Regions from separate parts of the Janthinobacterium sp. NKUCC06_STL genome, predicted to be linked through region 3. Evidence: predicted binding sites of a transcription regulator. Region 3 holds the regulator's gene; each other region holds the start of a gene.
What was found. The regulator FNR, encoded in region 3, switches genes on or off when oxygen is low (the NO sensors DNR and NnrR bind a similar motif). The targets are predictions, from matches to a motif close to TTGATNNNNATCAA.
Positions count from the first base shown of each region.

Region 1: a site for FNR is predicted at 3,829-3,842, ahead of KO539_RS03590 (universal stress protein). Genes of this name have one in related genera too.
Region 2: a site for FNR is predicted at 2,884-2,897, ahead of KO539_RS11635 (PAS domain-containing methyl-accepting chemotaxis protein). Genes of this name have one in related genera too.

Region 1 covers NZ_JAHKQY010000001.1:793,352-799,106, reverse strand. The annotation lists gene KO539_RS03615 (DUF2325 domain-containing protein) at 1-432, opposite strand, end outside; gene KO539_RS03610 (hypothetical protein) at 470-796, opposite strand; gene hemP (hemin uptake protein HemP) at 882-1,079, opposite strand; gene KO539_RS03600 (Crp/Fnr family transcriptional regulator) at 1,330-2,136, opposite strand; gene KO539_RS03595 (response regulator transcription factor) at 2,478-3,122, opposite strand; gene KO539_RS03590 (universal stress protein) at 3,280-3,747, opposite strand; gene KO539_RS03585 (protein phosphatase CheZ) at 4,214-5,053, shown strand; gene KO539_RS03580 (chemotaxis protein CheA) at 5,053-5,755, shown strand, end outside.
Region 2 covers NZ_JAHKQY010000002.1:588,422-594,176, reverse strand. The annotation lists gene KO539_RS11645 (chemotaxis protein CheD) at 1-148, opposite strand, end outside; gene KO539_RS11640 (protein-glutamate O-methyltransferase CheR) at 145-969, opposite strand; gene KO539_RS11635 (PAS domain-containing methyl-accepting chemotaxis protein) at 973-2,670, opposite strand; gene KO539_RS11630 (3-hydroxyacyl-CoA dehydrogenase NAD-binding domain-containing protein) at 3,248-5,335, shown strand; gene KO539_RS11625 (alpha/beta fold hydrolase) at 5,455-5,755, opposite strand, start outside.
Region 3 covers NZ_JAHKQY010000003.1:60,239-65,993, forward strand. The annotation lists gene ccoG (cytochrome c oxidase accessory protein CcoG) at 1-1,375, shown strand, start outside; gene KO539_RS12815 (FixH family protein) at 1,430-1,954, shown strand; gene fnr (fumarate/nitrate reduction transcriptional regulator Fnr) at 1,958-2,716, opposite strand; gene KO539_RS12825 (response regulator) at 2,956-5,755, shown strand, end outside.

The DNA of each region.
Region 1 (5,755 bases), on a different contig from region 3:
TTCCAGTTCGGCATCGCAGCGCGGGTGCGTCAGGCCCGCCCAGAAAGCGCCCGACACGTCGCCGTTGGCGACGGCCGTGCGCCACAGTTGCGCTACCTGCTCCGTGGTCTTGGCGCCGCGAAAGCGCAGGATCACGGGGGCGTAGCGGCGTTCGAGTTCCTTTTGCAGCGCTTCGGACAGGCGGTTGCGCGCGCCGCATTCCGTCACGGCGCCCACGTGCACTTCATAGTCGTCGGCCAGCACGCGCCCGCCCGTCATCTTGCCCACCAGCTTGCGCAGGTATCCCAAGGGCAAGCCCACGCCGACCAGGGGGCAATGGCAGGTGTGCGACAGTTCCCACAGCCGACGGCGGCGCGAAGCGAGTGCGGCCGTTTCGGCCCCGTCGCTGGAACAATTGCTGATGACGGGCAGGGACTGGTCTTTGTCACACATGGCGATATCCTGTTGGACGGTGGGGATGGAAAAGAAATTATTGCGGCAGGGGCGAGGCAGGGCGCTTGGCGCTCAGCATGCGTGCCAGGCGATCGAGCAGGGTGCTCCTGGGTGGTGCGGGCTTGTGCAGCGCCACCAGGGTGGCCCATTGTTGCGACAGTTGCTGGCACGTCGCTTGCAGCACGGGACCCAGGCCGGGCGAACCCGACAGCACTTGCAGATGGCGTTCGATGACACCGGCCAGTTTCTCGCAGGGACTGCCCGCATGGTAGTGCGACATCAGGTGCAGCACGGCCGACAGCAGCAATTCAGGCTGTTGGCCTTGCGGGGAAGGAAACGTCGGGGAAGGTCGGTCGTTCGCCATCAAACACTCCTGTGCGGTGGTTTGGCTGGCTGCGCGCACGGGGTGCGACTGGCTGGCGAGTGTGGTGACTGGCTGCCGTGCTGCTTCAGGCAGTCAGGATCAGCTTGTTCAATTGGGTGACGCGCAGGCGATAGATCTTGCCGCTGTGCTCAATCTCCACTTCGCGTCCCTGCTGCAGCAGCGCTTCGCTGGTAATGCGGCGTGCCGGCTGGGCCATGCTGACGGGAGGACGGACGTGGGCGGTAGCGGCATCCTGGATCAAGGCTGGTTTTGAGCTTTGCATGTTGGGCTTTCTTTATCTCAGTTGAGAATGATTCGTATTTGCATTATTGTTGAATGTGGCCCGAAAAGCAAGGCTTATTTGTGCGGAATCCGCGCTTTTTTATGGTGACATGGCAGCGTGGACGATCGTGCTGCGCAAAGCAGGCCGCAGGAGCGGCGCGGGAGGCGGGGGTGGCAAAAAAGACCCGGCAAGGCGTTGTGCGCCTTGGCCGGGCAAAGCCTGTGCCAAGCTTGAGGAAATCGGGATGAAGCTAGATGGTAGCCAGCAATTGCGCCGAGGCGCTGGCGGCGGCGGTGGTATCGGCCTTGAGCTTGGCGGCGGCCAGCTGCTTGGCGCGCGAGCGCGACGGCGGCAGGCGGCGCAGGGTTTTCAGGGCGTCCGGATCCTTGATGCCGATGGTGCGCTGGTCAACTGTGATCAGGCCGATTTCATTGAAGGCGGACAAGGTGCGGCTGACCGTTTCCAGGGTCAGGCCCAGGTAGCTGCCGATTTCATGGCGCGTCATGCGCAGGTTGAACAGCTTGCTCGAGTAGCCCATCTGCGCGAAGCGGTCGGCCAGCGAGACGAGGAAGCGCGCCACGCGGGCTTCGGCGCTGAGCGCGCCCAGCATGCCGATCATGGCTTGCTCGCGCACCAGTTCGCGGCTCATCACGCCGTACATGACATTTTCCAGTTCCAGGTGGACTCTGCCCAGCGCCGTCAGCTTCTTGAACGGCAGCAGGATCAGGTCGCAGTCGGACAGGGCCACTGCTTCCGAGGAGTAATGGCGCGAGTGGATGCCGTCGACGCCCAGCATGTCGCCCTTCATGGGGAAGCTGAGTACCTGTTCATTGCCGAATTCATCGATCAGCACGGTTTTCAGGAAGCCCGAATTGACGATGTACAGGGTGTCGAACGGCTGGCCAATGGTGTGCACGCGCTGGCCCGTCTTGAATTGCACGTGCTGGAACAACAGTTCGTCGGCGGCGATGGTGCAGGCGCTGGAGATATGCAGCAGGTCGCACACCTCCTTCAGGTTCGACCAGAGCCGGCCCTGGCGCTGGCGCCCCGCTTCCATTGGAGAGGAGGGGGCCAGCGATGGTGAGGCAGCGCGGGTGTCGGGCGTTTGCGTGGACAGCATGTTCATCTCCTGGTGACAGGTAGTTCAGAGTTGAATGACGGGGTGCACGGGGCGGCGGGCAGGCAAGGGTCGGCGGCGCGCGTCCAGGCAGGTAATGCTCAATTCGCTGAAGACTTGCTGTGTGATGAAATAACTTTCCAGCAACTTGATTACTGGTTTCAGTATGCCAACAACCGTATGCAATTAATATCAGCAGTGGCTGAATATGGCAGTAGGAGCTGTGGTAGGTGAGGTAGGATTGTTCCTACAGTTGGCGCGCGGGCGCGCGCCAGGGAGGATCACGTCTTGAAGGGCGATAGCAGGCGGTGCGCGACGGCATACTGGACCATTTCGGATAGCGAACTCATGCCCATCTTTTGCATGATGCGCGTCTTGTGCGTACTCACCGTTTTGACGCTCAGGTGCAGGTTGTTGGCAATTTCCGTGATCGACTTGCCTGCCACCAGCAGGGAAAAGACTTCGAATTCGCGATCCGACAACTGTTTATGCAGCAAGCTTTCATTCGGCATCATGATGTTGAGCACGAGTTGCTCCGCCACCTCGGCGCTGATGTAGGGACGCCCGGACGCCACCTTGTGGATGGCGCCCACGAGCTGGGTGCCCGCGCTTTCCTTGGTCAGATAGCCTTGCGCGCCGGCGCGGATGGCGCGCACCGCATATTGCTCTTCCTCGTGCATGGTGAGGATCAGGATCGACAGCTTGGGCGCCTCGCTGCGGATTTGCCGGATCAGGTCGACACCGCTGCGGCCCGGCATCGACAGGTCGAGCAGCAACAGGTCGAAGCCGCCCTGGCGCACGTGGTTGAGGACTTCAAAGCCGTCGATGGCTTCACCCACGATGTCGATATCCGGCGCGCCGTCAAGGATGCGCTTTAATCCTTCACGCATGATGGTGTGGTCGTCGGCAATCACAATACGTATCATAGGCGGGCAATCTGGTGGCGTGTAATCTGCTCTGTCCGTCACCGGACAATCAAATGTTAAGAAACGAGAAACGTTGTCATTTTAACTGAAGCGGCCGCGCCTTTGCCTTTTTCTTGGTGTGCCGGCAATGGCGCTGGCCCCGTGGCCATGTGACCTTTTATTTTGCCGCGGGTTCCTTGATCAGCCTGTGCACGAGCACGGGCAATTTCGAGTGCGACAGCACCTTGTTGGTGACGCTGCCCAGCAGTAACTGACCCCAGCCGCTGCGGCCATGCGAGCCCATGAAGATCAGGTCGCATTGCTGCAGTTGCGCCACTTCCACGATTTTCAGGGCCGGGCTGTCGGAAAAGGCCGTCAGGCCTGTTGCCTGCAGGCCCCGCTTGGCAGCCGCGTCGAGGATGGGCTGCCAGTGGTCGGCGCCCGCCTTGCGCATGGCGATGCGGTATTCCTCTTCGCTGGGATAGCTCGGTGGAATGATTTCGATGTACACCGGGTACTGGTATTCAGGCGCCACGTACACGGCAAGGATGTCGGCGTGCATCTGTTCGGCAAAGGCAACGCCGGCACAGGCCGTCAAGTTGGAGACGGTGGAGCCGTCGGTGGCGATCAGAATTTTCTTATACATGGCAGGTCCTTTGGCAGTGACTCAGCGCGCGCAACGCCTCTTATTGTAGACGCGGCGGCAGCATTGTATTCATGTAAAGACTTGATAATTATCAATACTACTGCACCTTCAGTATAGACAACATTGGCAGAAAGATCGTGTTTAGCTGCAACGATGGCCGTGCAGGGCTGTTGCGCAGGCGCCCGCAGGCAGGATTTCTTGTGTCGCGCGTGGTCTTGCACGCACGCCAATGGTAGTATTTCAAAATACAACAGCAGGAACACTTATTTCCTGGTGGAAAAGCTCTTGTGGACCTGCTTTGCACCAGGAAGCGCGTTTTGAGATTTACCAACAGGGCGGCGCCCTGCTACACTCGCACCATCGCAGCGGTATTGCCTCAAATCATCTTAATCGAGAAATTGTGGGTATCAGTCTGTAAAACGCACAGTTCAGGCGGAATTTTGACAAATTATGGAGAAGCAGGGATATGACCAACGCCGCTGATGATTTCGATGCATTATTCGATGAAGTATCCGCGCAAAGCGCGGCCGCAGCTACGCCGGCGCCCGCCGCCGCGCCCGCTCCCGCCGTGATCGCGGATGACGATTTTGACGCGCTGTTCGATTCCGTGTCGGCCAGCACCGCCGTGCCGGCGGCCGCCGAGCCGGTAGCGGCCCCCGTGGCCAGCGCCGAGGCGCCTGGCGATGCGGCCGATCCGGTCGACCAGTCCGACAAGCCGATGTTCGAGCGCCTGGGCGGCATCGTGCGCCTGCTGCACGATTCGCTGCGCGAACTGGGCTACGACAAGGCGTTGACGGAAGCGTCGTCGCAGATCGTCGACGCCCAGGACCGCCTGGAGTATGTCGCCACCCTGACGGAACAGGCCGCCAACAAGGTACTCAACACGCTCGACGAAGGCATGCCGGCGCAGGACGTGCTGTCGAAGAAAGCCAAGGACATGGACGGCCGCTGGACGGCCCTGTTCGACGGCAAGCTGAGCCTGGAAGAATTCAAGGCCCTGGCCGGCGATTCGCGCCAGTTCGCGCAAGCCGTTGCCGAAGCGACGGAAGCGGAGAAAGCACGCTTGCTGGAAATCATGATGGCCCAGGACTTCCAGGACATCACGGGCCAGCTGATCAAAAAAGTGGTCAACATCACCAAGACGGTGGAGCACGAGCTGGCTCAGCTGCTGCGCGACAACGCGCCGGCCGAGGTGCGCGAAAAGCTGGCGCAAAAGCCGGTGCCGCTGATGCAGGGCCCGTCCGTGCCGTCGGTGGCGCTGGACCAGGATAATGTAGACGACCTTCTTGCGGATTTGGGATTCTAATGGACGATATGCTCAAGGATTTCGTCGTTGAGGCGATGGATCTTGCGGTTAATGTTGAAGAGCACTTATTGCGCCTCGAGCGTGATCCTGACAACAAGGAAACACTGAATGCCGTGTTTCGTTCCTTCCACACCATCAAGGGCGGCGCCGGCTTCATGGGCTTGCCCGCGCTGGTGGCGGCCTGCCATCTGACGGAAAACCTGTTTGACGCCTTGCGCACGGGCGCCGCGCCCGTGACGCCGATCGCCATCGAGGCGGCGCTGCAAGCGTCCGGTTTCGTCGCCGACCAGCTGACGGAACTGGCGAATGGCGCCGCGCCGGAAAGCTTGCCGGCCATGCCGGAAGAGCTGGAACACATCCTGACGAACGCCATCGAAGGCAAGGGCATGGATGCGCCTGCGCCAGCCGCCGCCGTGGTGGCGGAAGTGGCCGCGCCCGTTGCCCAGGTCGCTGAAGTCGTCGCGGCCGCACCTGCCGCCGCCGTGTCCACGGCCAGCGCCGATGGCCTGGACTGGGAAGCCATGTACAACGCCGTCGTGCCTGCCGGTAGCCAGATCGCTGCCGCGCCGGTGTCCGCCGTCGCCGCTGCGCCTGCCGCAGTGGCCGCCGCGCCTGCTGCCGCTGCCGCCGCCAAACCGGCCGGCAAGGCCTGGGATGGCGCGGAACGCCGCGAAGAGCGTCCGGAAGTGCGCCATGCTGCGC
Region 2 (5,755 bases), on a different contig from region 3:
GGCCGCAGCACGGGCCATTCTTCCAGATGAAACCGATGCCGATGCACGAACCCAGCAAGGCTTGCAGCTGCTCGCCATGCGTGCCCACGCTAAGTTGCCCCATGCCAACATGGTGCAGCGGCAAGCCAGGGTCGATGATGATGCTCATGCGCTACCTGCCTTATAAATCATGGGAAACTCGAATTGATAGCCGGTACCGAGACGGGCGATGGTTTCCGACTCGCCCAAGATCAGCCGGCCTTCATCCTTCAGGCTCAGGCGCGCCTGGCGCAGCACGGTTTCCTGGTGCTCGGCATCGAAATAAATCAGCACATTGCGCAGGAACACCAGGTCGAACTGCCGTGCCGGACGCAATGCTTCCAGCAAATTATGCTGCGCAAAGCTGACGTGTTGCCGTAGTTCTTCATTGACCTGGACGCCATACGGTGCGGGCGTGAAATATTTTCGCAGCAAGTCCGGGTGCGACAGACGGATGCGCTCGACGGAGCGCCCGCTGTACTGGCCGGCCCGTGCCGCGCCCAGGATCTGCTGAGAAATGTCGCTGGCCAGGATCTGGTAGCGGAAAGCGGGCGTTTGCAGCTTGAATTGCTCGCACAGCATGGCGATCGAATACAGTTCCTCGCCGCTGGCGGCCGCCGCCGACCAGATGGCCAGGCAGCCGTCCGGATGCGCGCGGGCCCAGGCGGGCAGGTAGCGGTCGCGGAAGTAATCCCAGATCGACGGCGTGCGGAAGAACAGGGTGTCGTTGGTGGTCACCAGGTCGATGAAATGGTCCACCTCGTCGCGGTCGCTGGCCACGCGTTCCAGGTAAGCCTGGTAGCTGTGCAGGGACAGCGCCTGCAGCCGTGGCTGCAAACGCCGTTCCAGCAAGACGCTCTTGCGCGCCGTCATGGCGATGCCCGTATGCTGGCGCACCAGCGCGATCAGCGTCGTCAGCACCTCGGGCGTCAAGCTGGCCGCGTGGCTCATGGCCTACACCACGAAGCCGGAGACAGTCTGGTTCAGGCTGCCAGCGCGCTCGTTCAGTCCGTCCGTCGAGCGGGCGATGCTGTCGCAGTTGGCGGCCGACTTTTCCGTTTCCTCGGCGATGTACTGGATCGCCGTCGACACTTCGCGCGCCGTCAGCAGCTGCTCGTTGGCCGCGTTCGAGATATCGGAAATGGCCAGGGTGGTCTTCGCCACGCCCGAGACGATCTTGTCGAAGGCGTCGCTGGCCTGGCGCGAAATCTCGCTGCCGGTGGAAACGCGCTTGACGGATTCGTTGATCAGCTTGGAGATTTCCTTGGTCGCCTGCGACGAGCGCTCGGCCAGCTTGCGTACTTCGTCGGCAACGACGGAAAAGCCCAGGCCGTGCTCGCCCGCGCGCGCCGCCTCGATGGCCGCGTTGAAGGCCAGCATATTCGTCTGGTTGGCGATTTCGCTGATGACCTTGACGATTTCGCCGATGTCTTCCGACGAGCGATTGATCAAGTCCATCGCCTCGATCGACTTGGCGACGGCGCGCGCGCCCGCTTCCGCTTCCTGCTGTGTGGCTTTCGCCAGGGAATCGGCATTCGAAGTGTTTTCCGCGATGGAATTGATGGAAAACGTCAGGCCGTCGATGGAAGCATTCATTTCTTCCACCGTGGCGCCCAGCGCCTGCGTGCCCACGGCCACGCCCGTGGCCCGTTCGGCGATGGCGTGCGAGGCGTCGGCAAAGCCGTTGGCGGCCGACACCACGTTGCCGATCACGCCGCGCAAGTCGACGATCATCTTGCTGATGCCGCCGGCCAGCAGGTCGATCGGCTCGTCGCCCTCGGGCACGATATTGCAGGTCAGGTCGCCTTGCGCCGCGCGCGCCACCGATTCGAGCAGGGCGTTGACCTTGCGGCTGTCGTTGGCGGCCTTGGACTGGATGCTGTTTTCCAGGTTCACCTGTTCGCTGATGTCGATGGCGAACTTGACCACTTTATATGGCTTGCCGTTCAGGTCGAGGATGGGGTTGTAGGTGGCCTGTATCCACACCACCTTGCCATGGTTGCCCAGGCGCTTGTAGCGGCCCGCGTCGAATTCGCCGCGGTTGAGCTTTTGCCAGAATTTCTTGTACTCGGCGCTGCTCTCATACTCGGGCTCGCAGAACATGCGGTGGTGCTCGCCCTGGATATCGCTCAAGTCGTAATCCATGACGGCGAGGAAATTCTCATTCGCTTCCAGCACATTGCCCTGCATGTCGAATTCGATCACGGCCTGCGCCTTGCCGATGGCGCTGACCTTGCCTTCGTATTCGACATTGCGCTTTTTCAGGGCCGTGATCTCGGTAGCGAACTTGATGACTTTATACGGCTTGCCGTCCGCGTCAAGGATGGGGTTGTAGGAAGCGTTGATCCACACTTCGCGCCCATCCTTGGCGCGGCGCTTGTATTCGCCCTGGTCGAATTCGCCGCGTCCCAGCTTGGCCCAGAAGTTGCTGTATTCGTCCGTTTTGACATACTCGGGGTCGCAGAAGATGGCATGGTGCTTGCCTTGCACTTCCGCCAGGGTATAGCCGACGACACGCAGGAAATTCTCATTCGCATGCAAGATGGTGCCGTCGAGCTCGAATTCGATGACGGCCTGGACACGGTTCAATGCAGTGTTTATCGCTTGTAAGTCCAGATCCTGGGAGTGGCTGACATGGCTGGCTGCGTCCATAGTATTTCCTTCGGGGTGAGAAGAGGAATGGGAGCGATAAGGCTGCTGTTATTATTTTTTCTGCTATCGGTTTAAGACAAGGATTAAGGCAAGGATTAAGGTCGCGGTGTTATTGCATCAGCCGGCATCCGGTGATAATCGGTGAGAATGTGCGCGATGAACCGCGCCGATGTTCGCCATACGCATTGCCTATAGTAGATAAATTGTAGAGTATTGATTTGAATCAATAATTTATTATTCCCCAGCATCTGGCGAAAAACAAGGGGAGGGAATAAATAATCTAAAAAATGTCGCAATTGACCCCTGGCCGCATATAACAAACGCATTCTTTCACATAATAAAACGATGTTATTATTATTGTGCTTTTATTATTTAAATGAATATCCAAGTGATAGCTTCTACAGGAGCTTGCCGCTTGCAGCAGAATCTTCCCGCAAACGATGTTGTACCATGGCGTACCATGCTGGCACCGGACGCGCCACGACAAAAATAATACGAGCGTTCTTTTATGCGGTATAGTGAAGCTTCATCCCTTGCAACCACCTCATCGCTGAGCAAAAATCAATAAGGAAGAGACATGAGTGCTGAATATCAAGTGAACGGCGCCGTTGCCGTCATTACCCTGGCCAACCCGCCCGTCAATGGCCTGGGCCTGGCGACGCGCACGGCCGCCGTGGCCGGCATCCGCCAGGCGCTGGCGGACGAGGCCGTCAAAGCCATCGTCATCACGGGCGCCGGCAAGGCCTTTTCGGGCGGCGCCGACATCAAGGAATTCAATTCGCCCAAGGCGCTCACGGAACCGACCCTGCATACCCTGATCAACGTTGTCGAGCAATCGACCAAACCGGTCGTGGCGGCCATCCACAGCGTCTGCATGGGTGGCGGCCTGGAGCTGGCGCTCGGCTGCAACTACCGCGTGGCCGCGCCGGGCGCGCAGATGGCCTTGCCGGAAGTCAAACTCGGCATCTTGCCGGGCGCGGGCGGCACGCAGCGCCTGCCTAGAGTGCTGGGCCTGGAAATGGCGCTCAACATGATCGTTTCGGGCACGCCCGTCGCATCTGAAAAACTGGCCGGCACGGCCCTGTTCGACGAAGTCATCGCGCCTGGTGCCGATTTGCTGGCCGCCGCCGTGGCCTTCGCCACGAAAGTGGCCGATGTGCGCCCGCTGCCGAAAGTGCGCGAGCGCAAGGTCGATTACCCGAATCACGAAGCGTTTTTGCAGTTTTCGCGCAATACGGTCAAAGCCATGTCGGGTCCGTTCCCCGCGCCGCTCAAATGCGTCGACGCCGTGGCGGCCGCCGTGACGATGAAATTCGACGAGGGCTTGAAGTACGAGCGCGACCTGTTCATGCAGCTGGTGCAGTCGCCGGAATCGAAAGCCCTGCGCCACGCCTTCTTTGCCGAACGGGTCGCCAGCAAGGTGCCCGACGTGCCATCCGACACGCCCGTGCGCACGATCGCCAGCGCGGCCATCGTCGGCGCCGGCACCATGGGCGGCGGCATCGCCATGAACTTCGCCAACGCGGGCATCCCCGTGATGCTGCTGGAAACCAGGCAGGAAGCGCTGGACAAGGGCCTGGCCACGATACGCAAGAATTATGAAAACACGGTCAAGAAGGGCAAGCTGACGCAAGAGAAGGCCGAGCAGCGCATCGCGCTCGTTTCCGGCACGTTGGCGTATGCTGACATTGCGCAGGCGGACATCGTCATCGAAGCCGTCTTCGAGGAACTGGGCGTCAAGGAAACCGTCTTCAAGCAGCTCGACGCCGTCATGAAGCCGGGCGCCATCCTCGCCTCGAACACGTCTACATTGGACCTGGACAAGATCGCCGCGTTCACCCAACGCCCGCAGGACGTGATCGGCACGCATTTCTTCAGCCCGGCAAATGTGATGAAGCTGCTGGAAATCGTCCGCGGCAAGGAGACTGGCAAGGACGTGCTGGCCACGGCGCTGGCCCTGTCGAAAAAGCTGAAGAAAACCGGTGTCGTCTCGGGCGTGTGCGATGGGTTCATCGGCAACCGCATGATCGAGCAATACAGCCGCCAGGCCGGTTTCCTGCTGGAGGAGGGTTGTCTGCCGGAACAGGTCGACAAGGCGGTCGAGAAATTCGGCTTCGCCATGGGCCCGTTCCGCATGGGCGACCTGGCCGGCAACGACATCGGCTGGGCCATCCGCAAGCGCCGCTACGTGGAAAAACCGGAAGTGACGTATTCGAAGACGGCCGACCTGCTGTGCGAATTGAATCGCTATGGCCAGAAGACGGGCGCCGGCTGGTATGACTACAAGGCGGGCGACCGCAAGGCCTATCCGTCGGAACAGGTCAACGCCATGATCATCCAGCACTCCGCCGACATCGGTGTGGCGCGGCGCAAGATCAGCGACCAGGAAATCGTCGAACGCCTCGTGTATGCGCTCGTCAACGAAGGCGCGCGCATCCTGGAAGAGGGCATCGCCCTGCGCGCCTCGGACATCGACATGGTGTATTTGACGGGCTACGGCTTCCCGCTGTTCCGCGGCGGCCCCATGTTCTACGCGGACACGGTCGGCTTGCCGAACGTGCTCGACACGATAGCCGGCTACGCCAAGGGCCGCCACGGCGAAGCGTGGACACCGGCGCCGCTGCTGGTGACGCTGGCGGGCGAGGGCAAGGGCTTTAACAGCTGATGAGGCACGGTTGAAAAGATGTAGGTCGGATTAGCGAGGCTCGCCTCGCGTAATCCGACAACATTGTTGGCCGTAGCGGTGTCGGATTACGCGGCATGCCGCTAATCCGACCTACGTTGTTATTTCTTCTTCGCTACCATCTTGACCGCCTCGTTGACGATGACGGGGTTGTCTTTTTGGATGTAGTAGCCGGCGCCCGTGATGCGCTCGATGGCTGGCGCGCCGGACAGGCGCTGCCAATCTTTTTCCTGGGCCCGCACCACGTTCTCGAACGAACCCATTTCCTCGATGCCGAACTTGTCGCGCACCAGCAGCATGGCGGGCACGCGCAGCGGGCTGCTCATGTCGACGTGCTGCAGGCACTGCGTCTGGGCATCGAATTCGGCCGATTCCGTACTGTTGAACATGAGTTTGCGCCGC
Region 3 (5,755 bases):
TCAAGTCATCAAGATGTATGCGGCCCGCGAGCAAATCTACCCTCGCGAGGCCAAAGGACGCTACGCTACCTGGCGATGGGTATGCGTATGGCTTACCCAGCTGGCGTTCTACGGCTTGCCGTGGTTGACCTGGAATGGCAGGCAAGCCCTGCTGTTCGATTTGACCACGCGCAAGTTCTACATTTTCGGCGTCGTGCTGTGGCCCCAGGATTTCATCTATCTGGCGGCCCTGCTGATCATCTGTGCGTATTTGTTGTTCCTCGTCACGGCCATTGCCGGGCGGGTGTGGTGCGGGTTCTCTTGCCCACAAACGGTATACACGGAAATTTTCCTGTGGGTCGAACGCCGCATCGAGGGTACGCGCAGCGCGCGCATGGCCCTCGACAAGCAGGGCCCCTCCGTGCGCAAGGCGTTCAAGAAGACGGCCAAGCACCTGGCATGGGGCGCCATCGCCCTGTGGACGGGCTTTACCTTTGTCGGCTACTTCACGCCGATCAAGGAACTGGCGCAGTCGGTGACCACCTTGAATTTCGGTCCCTGGGAATGGTTCTGGGTCTTGTTCTACAGCCTGGCAACCTACGGCAACGCGGGCTGGCTGCGCGAGCAGGTGTGCAAATACATGTGCCCCTACGCGCGCTTCCAGAGCGCCATGTTCGACCAGGACACCCTGATCATCACCTACGATGCCAAGCGCGGCGAACCACGCGGCGCCATGAGCAAGAAGGCCGGCAACAACGACAAGCTGGGCGACTGCATCGACTGCACCCTGTGTGTGCAGGTGTGTCCGACCGGTATCGATATCCGCAACGGCCTGCAGTATGAATGCATCGGCTGCGCCGCCTGCGTCGATGCCTGCAACAGCGTGATGGACAAGGTCGAGCGGCCGCGTGGCCTGATACGCTACAGCACCGACCATGCGATGGAAAACAACTTCAATTCGAAGCAGATACGCCAGCGCGCCATGCGCCCACGCGTCCTGATCTACACTTCCATCCTGGCCCTGATCATCATCGCCGTATGTACGTCGCTGGCCCTGCGCACGCCCCTGAAAATGGACGTGATCCGCGACCGCGGTTCGATGGGACGCGAAGTGGAAGACGGCATGATCGAAAACGTCTACCGCCTGCAGATCATGAACACCTCGGAGCAAAGCCAGCATTTCAAGATCAGCGCTTCCGGCTTGCCGGGCCTGACCTTGCTGACGCGCGAAGAAGTGACCTTGCAGCCGACGGAAACGCTGGGCTGGCCGATCCGCCTGCGCGTGCCGCACGGCGTCGGCGAGAAGGGTTCGAACAAGATTGCGATCGAATTGCAATCGCTGGACAATCCCTCGCTGCACGTGCGCGAAAGCGCGGTATTCATCGTGCCGCGTTAAAGCAGGAAGGCCGGTTCCCGCATGGGGACTGGCCGTTTACACAGGAGAAATACCATGTCCGACAGTCTGAAACTGCAAGCCCCCGTTGCACCGTGGTACAAGCATCGCTGGCCATGGCTGCTGATGATCGGCCCCGGCCTGTCCGTGGTCGTCGGCAGCTTCATGGGCTATATCGCGTTTACGCAGCCCGATGCGCTGGTGGTGGGCGATTATTACAAGCAGGGCAAGGCGATCAACCAGGATTTGAAGCGCGACACGATCGCCAGCGACCTGGCGATGGCTACCAGCTTGTCCTACGACGTGGCGTCAGCGCGCCTCAGTGGTTCCGTGCACAGCTTCGGCAAGGCATACCAGGGCCCGCTGCAGCTGCACCTGGCGCATGCGACCCTGCCGGAAAAGGACATCAAGCTGCTGGTGCGGCCCGATGCGGCCGGCAATTTCTCGGTGGCGCTGCCGATGCTCGAGCGCAGCCGCTGGCAAGTGCTGGTGGAAAACGACAAACGCGAGTGGCGCCTGTCCGGCATCTGGACCTGGCCGCTGCAACGCAGCATCGCGCTGCACGCCGATGAAGAGCTGTAGGCCTTATTTGCAGACGTCGGTACCGGCCGTGATGGCCTTCAGTTTTGCCGGCTGCAAGATTTCAATTTCTCGGTTCGAGACGCGCAGCCAGCCTTCCTTCTTGAATTTCGACAATAAACGACTGACGCTTTCGATGGTCAGGCCCAGGTAGTTGCCGATTTCCTCGCGCGACATGCGCAGCTGGAATTTGCTGCTCGAATAGCCGCGCGCTTCATAGCGCGACGCCAGGTTGACGATGAAGGCGGCAAAACGCTGCGTCGCCTGCATATTGCCCAGCAACAGCATGACGCTTTGCTCGCGCGTGATTTCCTGGCTCATCATGCGGTGGAAATGGCGCAGCAGGGTCGGCATATTGCCCAGCAATTGTTCCAGGCTGGAAAACGGGATTTCACACACTTCGCTGTCTTCCAGCGCCACCGCATTGCAGTGGTGGCGGTCGGCGCTGATGGCGTCCATGCCCAGCAGTTCGCCGGCCATCTGAAAACCCGTCACCTGCTCTTCGCCACCGGGATTGATCTGGTACGTCTTGAAGTGCCCCAGGCGGATCGCGTACAGGTTCTGGAACGAGTCGCCGATGCGGAACAGCGAGGCGCCGCGCACGATCTTGCGGCGGCGGCCGATGATCTGGTCCAGCCTGTCCATGTCGCCCATATCGAGGCCCATCGGCAGGCACAATTGATGCATGCTGCAGGTCGAGCATCGCGCACGCAACGCTTCCACGTTCACTGTAGGCAAGGTTGGAGTGAGTAGCGCTTCAGTCATGTCGGTACCTTTTAGAAAATGCAACAACAAGTTTACTGCATACAGGGTTGCCGTGTGCCAATTTCACCGCAATTTCGCTGAATAAACGACGTCCAGCCTTTAATTATATGGCAACATCGTCAAAAGCCCATGCGGGGAGGGCAATTTGCGCGGCGCCGCTTGCCAAGCTGGGGTATTGATAGGAAAATTCCTGACAGCATTACTTGCCGCCTGTGCCGTCCGGTACTGAAAAGGAAATCATGAAGCCTCTCGGCATCAAAGCAAAAGTCGCGCTGGCCACCAGCCTGACCTCGATCGCCATGATCGCGCTGGTCACCATGATCCAGGTGCAGCACATGCGCGACGACTTCACCCGAGTACTGCTGAGCCAGCAGTCATCCCTGATCAGCCGCACCGCTGCCGAGCTCGACGACAAGCTGGGCATGCTGCTGCAAATCGTCACCCTGACGGCCCGGCAGCAGCCGCCGGAACTGATCGCCCGGCCCGCCCAATTGCGCGAATACTATTCGCGCCGCTCGATGCTGGTGCTGTTCGACGACGTGCTGGTGCTCGACGCGCAAGGCGCCGTCGTGGCCGACATGCCGGAAGTGCCGGGGCGCGCCGGCATCAATGTTGCCGAGCGCGAGTATTTCCAGACCGTGCTGCGCACGCACCAGCCCATGATCACCGAACCGATGCTGGGCAAGTCGAGCGGCATGCCCATCGTGCAGATGGTGGCGCCCGTGCTCACCGCCGATGGCCAGGTGGCCGGCGTGGTGATCGGCGTGCTGCGCCTGTACAAGGACAATCTGCTGGGGCGTTTGCGCTCGGAAAAGGTCGGCAAGAGCGGCTATTACTTCATCCTCACGCGCGGCGCCGTGCCGCGCTACGTGCTGCACCCCGATACGAGCCGCTTGCTGCAGCCGCGCCAGCCGAACGCCAACCTGACGACGACCCAGCTGCTGAAGGAAGATGGCGAAGGCAGCATGGTCAGCACCAACAGCCGCGGCATCACGGCAGTCAACAGTTTCAAGCGCCTGAAATCGGTGAACTGGCTGCTGGCCAGCTCGCTGCCCGTCGACGATGCCTTCGAACCATTCGATGGCGTGCTGTACCGGCTGGTGCTGTGGAGCATCCTCGCCTCGCTGCTGGCCGCCTTTGTTCTGGGCTGGGTCACCGTGCGCCTGCTGTCGCCGCTGGTGCGCCTGCGCGACACCCTGCTGGCCCTGCGCACCAGCGGCAGCCGTTTTACCCCCGTGCCGGTGCAGCAGCGCGACGAGATCGGCGAACTGACGGAAGCGTTCAACGGCCTGATGAGCGAACGCGACCGCCTGCAGCAGGAACTCGAAGCGCGCGCGGCGGAGCTGGAGCAGGAACGCGACCGGGCCGAGGCGGCCAACCGCGCGAAGAGCGATTTCGTGGCCAACATGAGCCATGAAATCCGCACGCCCCTCAATGCCGTGCTGGGCATGGTGTATTTGCTGGGCAATACCAGGCTCGACACGGAACAGCGCAAGTATCTGACCATGGTGCGCGTGGCGGGCCAGTCGCTGCTGGGCATCCTCAACGACGTGCTCGACTATTCGAAGATCGAGGCGCGCCGCATGGAATTGTCGCCCGTCGAATTCGACCTCGACGAAGTCATGAATACCCTGGCCACGACGATGACGATGAATGCGGGCGAAAAAGAGCTGGAACTGGCCATCGCCGTCGAACCCGACGTGCCGCGGCGCCTCGTGGGCGACGCCCAGCGCCTGCAGCAAATCCTCGTCAACCTGGCCGGCAACGCCATCAAATTTACCGAGAGCGGCGAAGTGGTAGTGGCCGTCAGCCTGGCCGAGAGCAAGAGCGAGAGCGGCCGCGCCTGGCTGCGCTTCGAAGTGCGCGACACGGGCATCGGCATGACGGAACTGCAGCAACAGCAGCTGTTTGCCGCGTTTTCGCAGGGTGACCAGAGCATCACGCGGCGCTTCGGCGGCACGGGCCTGGGCCTGGCCATCAGCAAGCAGCTGATCCACATGATGGGCGGCGACATCGCCGTCGCCAGCAGCGAAGGCAAGGGCAGCCGCTTCTGGTTCAGCGTGCCCTTCGAGATGCTGGCGCAACCGGCGGAAACGCGGCGCACGCCGGCTCTGGGACAGCTGCGCCTGCTGGTGGCCGACGACAACCGCACCACGCGCGAACTGATCGTCAAGCTGATCGAGGCGTGGGGCTGGCTGGCCGACGAAGTGGACTCCGGCTTTGCCGCCATCGAACTGTACCGCGAACGGCTGGCGCAGCAGCAACCGTACGACGTGGTGCTGGCCGACTGGCACATGCCCGTCATGGACGGTCTGGCCACGGCCAAGGCCATCCGCCAGGCGGCCAGCGGCCAGCGCCAGCCCATCGTGGTGATGGTCAACGCCTTCGCCCGCAACCACCTGGAGGAAATCTCCAGCGCGGCCGAGGCCGACGTCGTGCTGATGAAGCCGATCACGGGATCGAGCCTGTTCGATGCCCTGCACCAGGCGCTGATCGCCAAGGACGACGGCGGCGAACAGCGCATCTTGCACCAGCCGCTGGGCACGGAACTGGCCGGCGTGCATTTCCTGCTGGTGGAAGACAATCATTTGAACCAGGCCGTGGCGCGCGGCATCCTCGAACACATGGGCGCCACCCTGGACGTGGTGGGCGACGGCTTGCAAGCCGTGGAACGGCTGCGCACGGAAGCGCTGCGCTACGACATCGTGCTGATGGACATGCAGATGCCCGTCATGGACGGTTTCAGCGCCACCCACATCATCCGCACGGAACTGCGCTTGGGCCTGCCCGTGATCGCCATGACGGCCGGCGTGCTGGCGTCCGAGCGCGAGCGCTGCATGACGGCCGGCATCAGCGATTTCATCGCCAAGCCCGTCGTGGTGGAAGAGATGATGGAAGTCATCCTGCGCCACCTGCCCAAGCGCCCGCCAGTGCAGACGGCCGAGCCGGTGACAGTTGCCGATGAGGAAGTGTTTTCCATGGCGCCGCTGATGCGCGTGATGGGACGCGACGCGAAGGGGCGCGGCGTGCTGCGGCGCA